Regions from separate parts of the Anaerobacillus sp. QJM3NY_32 genome, predicted to be linked through region 3. Evidence: riboswitches for the same ligand, from Rfam matches in the RefSeq annotation. Region 3 holds a riboswitch; each other region holds the start of a gene.

Region 1 (3,104 bases), 690 kb from region 3:
GCTTACCAAAGCCTCCATAATGAGCTAAAGCTATATATTTATATAGGACCAGCGACTTAGACAGATTAAGCTATATGACAACCCTCGTCAGATCATGTTCTATCATAACCGCGATAATCATGGTAAAGTGAAAGCAGACATCACGGAAAGGAGTTCGGGAATGGTTATTACGATAACAGTCATCGTCGTTGTCATTATGACGATTTTCATTGCCGCTGCTTTTGGAATGGCTGTATCAAAAGGATACAGTGTCAAACATACTGTCGATCCGTTGCCTGAGGAGCAGCATAACGAAACGACAGAGAAAGAGGTTACTGATGAACGGACAGAACAGAAGTAATATAGAACCAGGGAAAACTGTAGATATCGTCTTGAAACAAGATCAGCGTTCAGGGAAAACGACAAGAGGTGTTGTAAAAGATATCCTGACTAAATCCCCCACCCATCCGCATGGTATCAAAGTACGTCTAGAAGATGGACAGGTTGGTCGCGTCAAATCGATTTTATCGTAAGCTGAATTCATAAAAATAACCCCCGGCTGATTTTCAGTCCGGGGGTTCATCTTTATTATTGTTTTAACGCCATCCAACTATCAAGGTAATGTATGGAAAAACCTTGTACTGAAGAGGAATGCTCATATGCAGTCTTTACTTTGAGAAGTTCCTTTATCATGACTGCTTCTCCCTCTTCAAAGAATGAAATGTAGGAAGCTTCTGACGTTTGCCCTGTCTCTACACCAACGGAGATTTTCTTGCCATATTTTTCAGCTAAAGCTATCTCATTGCTAATAAGAGCAACAATTCCATTTGCACCATCAGCACGATCACGGTAAGCCATTAATGTAGTCACATCCGCCGTTTGAATAATCCACTCAGCTAAATTGCCCGATCCATACCGATTGTTGTAAGATTGTTCGTCAAACCAAAAAGGAGTGTCGACACCAAACGATAATCCAAGACTCATCGCACGAGTTTTTCCATCTGATAAACGGTCTTGATAGAAAGCAATCGTTTTTTGATAACTATTCGTCCAGCCAGAATGAAGATAAGGTTCTATATCAAGATGAACACCACTAAACTTTTGATTCTCTGTCGCATTAGCTTGATAGGAATCCAACCAGTTAAATAAGTTCGCCTGATATGTAGCACCATTTCTTGTAGCCCAATTTGGTGCCCCATCTAGAGCATGTACACGAATACCTTTGGATGTCGCATTTCCAATAAATGATTCATAAGAAGATGCCATTACTGAACGATTTATTTGCAAGTAAGCATCGGTTACTTGTTTCTCCTCCATAAACTGAAGGAACTCATTTGATTTCGTTTCAATGTCCCTTGTGTTCCAAATCCATGTAGCAAGAGAAGTGTCCATTTCTATCGCCTCAGCTTTCCCCTCAGGCAAAACCATTATCTGCACAAAAAAGCCCAGTATAAAAAAGAGAATTCCAACAGCAACCGATACATTCTTCACATGTACGCTCTCCTTTTTTTCAACCCAGAGCTCAAAAAGGAGCCTGGCGGTTTGGCAACCATTCGCATTCATGCGGGCAGGCCCATAACTTTGCGTCCCTGCTTTTCAACAGGTTTGCCTTTTTCAGTTTTATATTCCAACTACTTTTATTATCGGCAATAAATAATAAAGAGTTTAGCTTTTTTTGTAGATTGTGTGAAGTAAATGCTCAATGGTGCTAATACTTGAATGTACTAACAATCGCTCATTTCATGGTATGAAATAACAAAGGTAACCTTTAAACAAACGTTTGATTAAACTGGTAGCAATTGTGAAGGAGTATCAATATAAAAGAGTTTTAATTCATGCAATGCTCTTGTACATCCTACATATAGTAATTTCGCATCTGTTGCATGTGGACTATAATTATCTTCGTTAGCATTTGCCAATATAACTCCATCGAATTCTAATCCTTTAGTAAGATAGATTGGCACAATTGATAGTCCCCCTTCATAAGATCGATCATCCGCAGTAATGAGATGCAACTTCTCATCATACCTACTAAGATTGTCATACAAATCATGACATTCCTCTTCGCTCCTACCAACAATCGCTACTGTATTCATACCTCTCTCTTTCATTTCTTTAGCTGATTTTAACAAGCTACTAACATGCCTCTTCTTATCTATTTTGCTTATTTCGACTTTCTTTCCACTTCGAAAAACAGGCACAGCCGGTTGAACCGGTATATCCGCATGAGCTATCACTTCATTCGCAAATTCAATAATTTCTAAAGTCGATCGATAACTTTGTTCAAGTTCCATATAAAGGTCTTTACCGTTGAAAAGCACTCTAAATTCTTCCCAGCTATGAATGCCCTTATATGAATGAATGCCCTGTGCCAAATCCCCTAATATTGTAAAAGATTGACTTCGATTCACTTCTTTCAGAAGCGCCAGTTGAAAAGGTGAAAAGTCCTGAGCTTCGTCAATTACAATATGCTGAAACCTATGTTCTTTATCAATACCGTTCAATTGAAATTGAATGTAAAGGAGAGGGGCAAGGTCATCCGGCGATAATTTCTTCTTTTTTATTCGCTTTGCCGTTTCCAGCACAAGTTCTTCACTTATAACATCTGCTCTTTCTGACTGTGTTATGTAGCTAGGAACATTCGATTGAAAAAGTGATTGATAGAACGAAAGAGCAGTTTGCTTCGGCCATGTTTTAAAATAATTCTTCAGCTGATCGTTTGCTAGTTTGCGATATTCTTTCTTTAAATGGGCTCCCTCTACCGATTTGATCTCACCTTTTATCCAAATTTTAAAACGATTCATCATCATTTCGCGTTTACGGCCAACAGGATATGCAGAAAGGTCTTTTAACCATTGTTCGATCTTCGTTTCTGAAAGCTCTCTTCCTTCAAATGGGTGAAAGGAGCCAACCGGACCGACTGAGTTGCTATAACGATGTATAGCTTGATCAATCCATTTTTTAAATGTCAGTGATCCTTTTACTCTTCCTTCTGCAATTGAAAAATCGAATCGACTCTTCCCAAACCACTTTCTGAGGTCGTGTCCAGATGAATCAATCGTCATCTTTTCTTCAATCGTTTTTATTGTCCAATCTGTGAAGGTTGATTGTTGAATTCCCCCTAC
Region 2 (3,104 bases), 1.0 Mb from region 3:
CGTTTACCAATTGAGCCAGCCTCATCATAATCAACCATAAAGTATTTCGAAAGTTCCGCATGAACAGCACGCGCTTCTTCAGAAAGCTTCTTAGATAGAGGGAATACAGCAGCTTTAAACGGAGCGATCGCTGGATGGAAGTGCATCACACTTCTAGTTGTGCCATCTTCAAGCTCCTGTTCCTCATATGCTTCAATCAAGAAAGCAAGAGTGACGCGGTCAGCACCAAGTGAAGGCTCAATGCAATAAGGCACATACTTCTCCCCTGTTTGTTGATCGTGATAAGTGAAATCTTCATTGGAATGTTCCATATGCTGCTTTAAGTCGTAATCTGTTCGTGAAGCAACACCCCAAAGTTCGCCCCAGCCAAATGGGAACTTGTACTCGATATCAGTTGTTGCATTACTATAATGCGACAGCTCATCTTCTGCATGCTCACGCAGTCGGATGCTATCTTCTTTTACACCAAGATTTAGAAGCCAGTTTTTGCAGTACTCTTTCCAATACTCATGCCACTCTAATTCGTTACCTGGCTTACAGAAGAATTCAAGCTCCATTTGTTCAAATTCACGAGTACGGAATGTAAAGTTACCTGGTGTAATTTCATTTCGGAAGCTTTTTCCAACTTGCGCAATACCAAAAGGCACTTTCTTACGCATAGAGCGTTGAACATTTTTAAAGTTTACAAAGATTCCCTGCGCCGTTTCTGGGCGAAGGTAAATTTCACTCGTGCTCGATTTAGTTACACCTTGATGGGTTTTAAACATAAGATCAAATTGACGAATTTCTGTGAAATCTTCACTGCCACACTCAGGGCAAGTAATATGATTTTCTTTCATCAAACGCTCCATTTCTTCAAATGAAAGGCCGTCTGCAATCATGTCCTCTTCATCAGTAGAAAGAGCGTCCTCAATTAATTTATCTGCACGATGACGTGTTTTACAGCTTTTGCAATCAATTAAAGGATCATTGAAATTACCTAAATGACCTGAAGCTTCCCACGTTTTTGGATTCATTAGAATGGCGGCATCTAGACCACTGTTATAAGGTGATTCTTGAACAAACTTCTTCCACCATGCATCTTTAATATTTTTCTTAAGTTCTACACCAAGTGGTCCATAATCCCACGTATTTGCTAGTCCACCGTAAATATCAGAACCAGGGAAAATAAATCCTCTGTGCTTTGATACTGAAACGATCTGATCCATTGAAATTGTCATGTCATTCTCTCCTTTTTTCTCAATCAATATAAAAAGCTCCCAATCCATGGACAAAAAATGTCCAGGGACGAGAGCTTATGCACCCGCGGTTCCACCCTAGTTGATGCAAATAAGGCATCCACTTTGAGAAACGTAACTCCAGACTGCCGTTTCATCAGACCTCGTTCGGGCTTCCACCGTCCCCGAATCGCTAAAGTCAAGGTTATTCTGACTACTATTTATCCTTCATAGTTAGTATGGTTTATGTATGCAATTGATATGACATATGATACAAAAAATATTGCCCTAAAGTCAAGGATTATTCATTTCACACCGTATTTGCTTTCATCAAAGCTTATCACAAAAAAACGACCTTAAAGGTCGTCATTCATTTATGTATATTCATAGATGTCGGTTTTTGTCTTGTCTTAAGAATGCCTGTACCTCTTCTTTCTTCAATCCAAGTTCCCTGGCAGCCCTCATGAGAATAACCCATTCTTGATCAAGTACCTTCTTAGGCTTAGGTTTCGCCATGGTCATTCTTTTCTCCTCCTTCTTGGGTTTTCCAGGAGGACCAGCCGTCATCGTTGGAGAACCAACATTAGACCTGTGTCTTTGCGTCCCACCCTTTAGGATGGTTTGCCCTTGTCTGGAGAATTCAGAAATGACACATTCCGACCTTAAACTTACAAAACACACAGCTTTTTAGTGAATAAATGCGATTATCGAGAAGTTTGACGTTATATGCTACTAATATACCAGTTATCTGATGAAAATTCAAAATATTTTTAAATTTTCATTTCTATTTCTAACATCCTAGGATTTCACTCATATCCTAACTGTATTCCCTGAATATATTTTTCACAAAGGAAGAGTGATATGCAGAGAAATCATATTAGTACCGCCTGGAGCGGCAAACATGTTGTACTACTTCGTTGTGAACCCACCTCTAGTACCGTAAAAACCATGTATAAAAGTCTTCATGCCCCAACAGAACCATTACATCCCCATTGTAGTGAGACACTTTCTACTTACCTTAGCATTGGATATACAGTTGCATTTGTTCATTCATTAATCGACGGCTCCATTGAATATGTTCTAACAAAATAAAAGAAGGTTGCCTTCGCAACCTTCTCTTTTGTTTAGAATTGACTTAAATATTCTTTCACCTGATCTGGATTTTTGGTATTCGCACTATGCAAGTGACCAATCTTTTTGCCGTCTTTATAGACAAGAAGGCTCGGGATACCCATAACATCATTTTCCTCTGTAATTTCAGGGAATTGTTCAATATCGATTTGAGCCCATTGTTTTTCATGATGAGCATTCATTATATCATCAATAAAAAAGTCAAGGCGCTTGCAATCCGGGCACCAGTTAGCTTCATATTTTAGAATGGATACGTCATTATTGTTAATGAATGACTGATAAGAATCAGCTGTTTCAATCTTCTTCATGATTATCTCTCCTTCACCTATATCTTCATTAACAATTATATCGAAATAATCATTGAATGTCTGTAAGAAAGCTTACGTTATTTCACACTAAGATAGTGCAAACTGAAAAGCTGTTCTTGATCAGTCCATGTTTTCATTGATGTGAAACCTGAATTCTCTGCTAACAGTTTAAATTCCTCTAGACTATATTTATAGGAATTCTCCGTATGAATCGTTTCATGGTTCTCAAAATGGATATGTTGATCACCAACGGTCACCATTTGCTCTAGCATACTGACAAGATGCATCTCAACCCTTCCCAGATTAGCATTATAATAGGCGTAATGCTCAAACTGATCTAGGGAGAAATTCGCCCCTAACGAAAGATTCAAATGACGAAGCATGTTTAAATTAAACTTTGCAGTTACTCCCTTGCTATCATTATAAGCACGATGCAGAAGAGATGGTG
Region 3 (3,104 bases):
CGCGATAATGAATGTTGATTTGAGAAAGCCTTCTAAAGGCTGCTTTTCGAGCAATTGAAAAGGAACGAAGCGCAAATGGAGCCACGTTCGGTATAACGATTTTGCGCAGTAATCTGCTCGTCATGTGATCGCCTATAATAGAAGTAAATGCTCGATCTGTTGTATCGATTAGCGTTCTCGCAAAGCCAATGCGCTCCTTTTCAAACGTATCAAGAATAGCTTCATCCGCTTTCTGAAGCAGCACTGCGGCTAGCTTCCACGCTAAGTTCACCGCGTCCCCGATACCGGTGTTCATGCCCTGTCCGCCAGCCGGGCTATGAATGTGCCCAGCATCTCCGGCAATAAAGGCACGTCCTTTTCTAAAATGACTGCTAACGCGATGATGAACTTTGTACGTTTGGAACCAGTTCACATGCTGAATCGTTATGCCTGTTCTCTGCTCGATCAGCGACTGGAAATCCTTGAACGCAACTGAGCTTTGATCGGTTAAATGGCGAGGAACTATTCCAATAATCCGCTCCATTCCCGTGCTTCTAACTGGCATGAACAGGTAAAAGGTGTCAGAATCTAAATACACATTTAAACTACTTTCAGATAACTGGCCAGTGTTCGCTTTAACATCCGCCACAAAAAAACGTTCCTCATACGTTCCACCTGGAAAATCAAAAGCAAGTTCTCTTCGAACGGTACTGTGTGCCCCATCACACCCGCATATATATGAAAACTCACTCCGCTCTTCCTTATTATCTTTTTTAATAACAGCTTGAACATGGTCCCCTTCATCCATAAATGAAACCAACTCTGTCTTCCATTCTACCTCAACGCCTTCGTCGGCTAATTTGTTAATTAGCAGCTGCTCGTGATCATCTTGCGGATAGCTTAGGGCAAATGGGAAAGGACTTAATCCTTTTCCAAGATCGTGAAAATTGATGTTGGCTTTTGCTTTCATTCCTTCTCGAAATTGGATAGACTTCACTTTAATCCCCCGGTGGATGACTTCTTCTGCGAAGCCCATTTGGTTATAAAATTCTAGGGTTCTAGCGTGTACAATTAGCGCACGCGATGCTTCTCCGGGTCCCTCATTTTTCTCGATGATCCGAAATGAAACTCCATATTTCGCTAGGTGGAGTGCTAATACAAGACCCGTAGGACCTGAGCCAACAATTAGTACGTCAGAATTCATTTCCCAACCTCCTTTCATTGGCATTCCAAATAAAAAAACTGAAAAATCAAAGAAAACAGTTAACAAATTCACCTTTTTATGGTATTTATTATATAAGTATATCCTTATGTCAAGATACCTCAGTAAGAGAACCACAAAAAAAGAGAATGCGATGAACTATCATTCTAGCCTGGGCACTTGAGTGATAGGGAGCAAGTAGTGCAACCGGCTCCTTAAAAAGGAGAATGAACATGGAAAAGTGTACATTGTACGGGCACGCTAATTTATTTTCATCACACACACTGCGAATGATGGAACTCCTAAGACGTCACGACCCTCATAGCTTTCTCCATTCAGTACAAACTACGAGCTACTTTATTGATTTCTGTTTGCATTACAATTTCCGATCACTGTTGAAACGGCGCTTTCTTGAGTCTGTTTTGCTACATGACATCGGTAAACTACTTGTCCCAACAGAAATTCTTCAAAAAAAGAGCCCACTAACCCTTTATGAGAAAGAGTATGTCGAGCGGCATCCAGAGTTTGGAATAGAGCTACTTAATGATTTTCCAGAGATTGATATTGAGCCGTCTCTTATACTAAATCATCATGAGAATAGCGATGGTACTGGCTATCCTTATCAATTACAATATGAACAAATTCCTCGATCTGTTTCGATTCTTCGAGTCATCGATAGCTTCATTGCGATGACGTCTGATCGAGCTTATCGTCCAAAACGTTCTGACCAATCAGCCATTCATGAAATTAACGTTCATCGGAATAACTTCTATGAGCCATCCACTACCTCCTTGTTTATCTCTTATTTGGAAAAACGGCTAAAAGGGAAAAAGGTTCTGCTTCATTATTTTGATTATGCCAAACGTCAAAATTAAGCAGCGCTATTCAATAACCGTTTAAACAAAACCAAATACAACAGGGAGGGCGAATAGATTGCGACTCTTATCAACTAAGGATTTACTAATTGCATTTTGTGATGCGTATACTCTTCAATTAGATGAAGCTTTTATTGAAATGTTAACGAGCGAAATCATCCGAAGAGGCATCAATCCTCCCCAAACACGTACGGAGTGTTACGAACAAATCGCCAATTTCACTTGATGAGACAGCCTCTCATGACGCTACATTAAAAAAATGCTTATCTGGTCACAACTGGCCAATAAGCTTTTTTTGATAAATTTAATTGATTTCATCTCCCTTCACAAATAAATTCACTGTTAATACGCTTACATATGTTTGCATTTTTTAGGAAGTGGTAGATTTAAAGTGAGATAAAAAAGTTAAGTATTATTGAAAGGAATGATCTTTGTTGAAGGAATCAATCCCAGAACTAACATTGAATGATGGTCTTACACTACCCGCTATCGGTTTCGGTACTTACTTGCTAAATGGAAATGAAGGGGCAACCGCTATTAATAGTGCGATTGACGTTGGCTATCGCCTCATCGATACAGCTTACAATTACGAAAACGAAGGAACCGTAGGCGAAGCCATTCGTCGAAGTACAGTTCCTAGAAATGAACTGCGCGTCACTTCTAAATTACCAGGTCGCTATCAAGAATATAAGAAAGCTGTTACAGCCATTCAAGAGTCGTTATATAGAGCCAACCTGGATTATTATGATTTGTACCTCATTCACTGGCCGAACCCTAAACAAGGTCTTTATCCAGAAGCTTGGCAAGCATTAATTGACGCTAAGAAATGGGGACTCATTCGCTCGATTGGCGTATGTAATTTCCTTCCGGAGCATCTAGAACAATTGGAAAAGGAAACCGGCGTAAAGCCAAGCATCAATCAAATCGAACTACACCCCTTCTTCAACCAGGAAGATCAGAGAAGATTTCATCAACAAAACAACATCAAAACACAATCCTGGAGTCCGCTAGCTCGAGTGACTGACATTTTAGAAAATGAAACGATCAGT
Region 4 (3,104 bases), 1.4 Mb from region 3:
AATGAAAACGTATACTGACGAAAAATTGGATCAGGAATGGGTGACCCTTATTTCAATTGCAAGAAGAATGGGATTATCTAAGGAGGAAGTGAAGGATTTTCTAATCAATTCCTCAAAAAAATAAGGAGGAATGATGGTGATCAAATTAGGGGAAGGGACTTTTGTCTCTTATATTTTAGGGAAGAGGATTAAAATCATTGCGGTTGATAAACAGATCGCCAAACTCTACATCAATGACGAATATAAAGGGAAGTGCGATTTATCTTTTATTCTAGAGAAAATCCACGGACTTGAAAATAAAGAACAAGACATCAAAGGAATAATCCGAGATGAACAGAAAATGTACGATGAACTTAGGGAGATTATACAAAACCAAAATATATCGTCTCATTATGAATAAAGGGAAAACGTAGGAGCAGTTTTTTGTTATTTATTTAGCATGGATTAACGCTCTTGATGGATTTATCACATATTGTGGAGTTCAAAATGGATGGATCGGAGAAGTGAATCCATTAATGCGAATGCTATTTCAAATGGATCCACTTGTTATCCTAATGTATAAATAGGTTTGTCTCTTTTTTTGATCGCCTTACTTTTAAAATTTCATCACTTTAAATCCGGTTTAATACGGATTTTATTAATCGTGGCTTCAACATTATATTCTTTCATATTGTGTATCCACGGCTATTAGGTATATATCCTGTTAACTAAATAGATAAGAGCCTACTGGAAGATGTCGGCTCTTAAAAAAACAATTTATTGATCAGATCCCTGTTTGGCACGCCACTTATTAAACTCCAGAAACTCCCTGAACTGGTCCTTACTTATACCAGACTCCATTGCTTCTTTAACGATCTTTTTCCATTCCGAGTCTAACTCACTCTGATGAATAGGATCATCTCCCTGAAGTAGTACCTCTACCGAAACATCAAGAACATTAGATATTTTATCTAGGAATTGGATAGAGGGATTTGATTGTATATTTCGTTCAATTGAACTCAGATATGACTTGGCCACATTCGCACGTTCCGCTAATTCTGAAAGAGATAACCCTTTGCGTAAACGATACTTCTTTACTTCTTCACCTATCACGTGTATCCCTCCGATGCTTCGACAAAATTCTTTGATTGTATGTAATTATACCAGTATGTTATTGTTCCGTAAATAGAACGAAAGCGACGTCCGTTCCGCCGCTTTCGTTCAGGTTACATTCCCTCATTTTTGAGAAACGCTTTGATTTCAGAAATTTTGATGCCCAATTCCTTCGCTTCTTTCATTAATTTAATCCATTCCTCGTCCAGATTTTCTTCCGTATGTACGCCCATGTAACTCCTCCTTAAACTCTTTCCAGGTAGTTCAGCCATCATAGAAGCCTTCTATCAACAAGCTTCCTTAGATCTGTTTACTTTGCGCCCACTTTTTTTCAAAAATGGTTGCCCTTTTCTGGAGGATACTTTGTACGATCCATCATATATTTATGAAAATCCTACTATTATAATAGGCCATTAAACCTACGAAATGTGTTGTAATTTGTAAAAAATATCAAAAATATATGACTTTTTTTGTAAATAAATAGCTTTTTTTAAATTTGGTGTTAGGAAAATACATACATCCACTTGAGATGGTCAAAATAGGACTATTACAACGATGGAGGTTTTTCTATGAAAAAGTGGATGTTGTTACTGATGACGATGTTTCTTTCCCTGAGTATTGCGGCTTGTTCGAATGCAAATGAAGAAGAAGGACCGGTAGAAGATCCCGAAATGCAAGAAGATACACCAGAAGATGAAGAGAATGTTAACGAAGACGATGGAACGATTGATCAGGAAGACGATGATACAATGAATAAGGATGGTTCAGAAGAAGGCGATAAAGATGAAGATGGTAACATGGATGAAGGGGACATGGACGACACTGAAAAGCAACCGAATGATGAAACTGAAAACCAGCAATAGGGACCTTAACGGGTCTCTTTTTTTAATTCTCTTATAATGATGTTTCAAATTATATATAATGGTATTATATATAATTTGAAACATCATTTATAAACATTTTTTACTCGTTACAATGTAAAAGCTTTTAATACTATTTGAAAAGGGTTGGGAAAAATGGAAGAACGAAAACCAAGTAAACAATCGTTAGTCTCCTTAAAGGATAAAGTTAAAAAAAATTTAAGAGATGATATTATTTTAAACAATCTAAAGCCTGGAGATCGAATAGTGGAAACAGAAGTAGCAAAGAAGTTTGGAATAAGCCAGGTTCCTGTTCGAGAGGCCTTAAGAGGATTAGAAGAAGAAGGGCTTATTCGCACGGTTAAGTATAAAGGAGCTTTCGTTACTGAAATTGATAAGGTGGAAATGTACCATATATTTTCAATGAGAGCAGAAATTGAAACGAATGCATTAGAAATTATTTTACCTAATTTGAGAAAAAAAGATATAGGAGAACTTTATGACATTGTGGATCGAATGAAGTTCGGTAAGCCGGAATATTTATTGCAATCTGATTTAGATATGGAGTTTCACCGAACCATTATTCAATGGTCCAAAATAGAAGTCTACACTAGAATATGGAATATGCTAACTGGACATATCAGGAGGTATATTACAGCGCTCAATCCTAAAGTTCAAATCCGTCCTGATGAAGTATATAAATATCATTTAGATCTGGTGAAATTAATGGAAAAAGGTGATGTAGAAGAAGTTCAGGAAGCTTTCAGAGAACATATTATGAAAATGGTTAAATAAGAAGTCAGAAGAAATCATATAAAAAATCACTAATATAATAGTGGGATTATATATATAAATTATGTTTTTATATATAATCCCTAGACATGCCATTAATTATTATATATAATCACTATATATTATATATAATGATTAATGGCTTTTATTATTGCATAAGTAAAGGGTATAACAATGATTAAATTTTCTACACTTTGTAAGCGCTAACAGGTTTGCGCAATAAGGGTTAATCTACATAGTGAAAGGTTTTTGAAATTTGGTAGCTACAGTAATTGACCATTGCTGTTTTATACAATTCTATTTACCTGGAGGGAAAAAGATGGGGAGAAAGTTTAAGGGTATTTCAATTTTCTTGTTAAC

Evidence for each region. Region 3 has a riboswitch for cyclic di-GMP ahead of AC0VYH_RS05905 (HD-GYP domain-containing protein). Riboswitches for the same ligand answer to the same signal wherever they lie in the genome.
Region 1: another riboswitch for cyclic di-GMP. It lies ahead of AC0VYH_RS02155 (amidase); the one in region 3 lies ahead of AC0VYH_RS05905 (HD-GYP domain-containing protein).
Region 2: another riboswitch for cyclic di-GMP. It lies ahead of AC0VYH_RS11285 (anti-repressor SinI family protein); the one in region 3 lies ahead of AC0VYH_RS05905 (HD-GYP domain-containing protein).
Region 4: another riboswitch for cyclic di-GMP. It lies ahead of AC0VYH_RS20650 (anti-repressor SinI family protein); the one in region 3 lies ahead of AC0VYH_RS05905 (HD-GYP domain-containing protein).

Annotation. Positions count from the first base shown of each region.
Region 1 covers NZ_CM149684.1:404,147-407,250, reverse strand. The annotation lists gene ytzI (YtzI protein) at 161-340, shown strand; gene AC0VYH_RS02160 (YwbE family protein) at 318-512, shown strand; gene AC0VYH_RS02155 (amidase) at 568-1,470, opposite strand; cyclic di-GMP riboswitch class I at 1,513-1,599, opposite strand; gene AC0VYH_RS02150 (HelD family protein) at 1,764-3,104, opposite strand, start outside.
Region 2 covers NZ_CM149684.1:2,112,054-2,115,157, reverse strand. The annotation lists gene AC0VYH_RS11290 (glycine--tRNA ligase) at 1-1,220, opposite strand, end outside; gene AC0VYH_RS11285 (anti-repressor SinI family protein) at 1,602-1,739, opposite strand; cyclic di-GMP riboswitch class I at 1,765-1,853, opposite strand; gene AC0VYH_RS11280 (hypothetical protein) at 2,079-2,309, shown strand; gene AC0VYH_RS11275 (thioredoxin family protein) at 2,342-2,656, opposite strand; gene egtD (L-histidine N(alpha)-methyltransferase) at 2,734-3,104, opposite strand, start outside.
Region 3 covers NZ_CM149684.1:1,090,541-1,093,644, reverse strand. The annotation lists gene AC0VYH_RS05910 (FAD-dependent monooxygenase) at 1-1,183, opposite strand, end outside; cyclic di-GMP riboswitch class II at 1,319-1,402, shown strand; gene AC0VYH_RS05905 (HD-GYP domain-containing protein) at 1,414-2,055, shown strand; gene sda (sporulation histidine kinase inhibitor Sda) at 2,114-2,281, shown strand; gene AC0VYH_RS05895 (aldo/keto reductase) at 2,490-3,104, shown strand, end outside.
Region 4 covers NZ_CM149684.1:4,040,648-4,043,751, reverse strand. The annotation lists gene AC0VYH_RS20670 (anti-repressor SinI family protein) at 2-124, shown strand; gene AC0VYH_RS20665 (hypothetical protein) at 137-400, shown strand; gene AC0VYH_RS20660 (DUF5658 family protein) at 429-566, shown strand; gene AC0VYH_RS20655 (helix-turn-helix domain-containing protein) at 757-1,092, opposite strand; gene AC0VYH_RS20650 (anti-repressor SinI family protein) at 1,206-1,325, opposite strand; cyclic di-GMP riboswitch class I at 1,348-1,448, opposite strand; gene AC0VYH_RS20645 (hypothetical protein) at 1,662-1,955, shown strand; gene AC0VYH_RS20640 (GntR family transcriptional regulator) at 2,109-2,747, shown strand; gene AC0VYH_RS20635 (TRAP transporter substrate-binding protein) at 3,064-3,104, shown strand, end outside.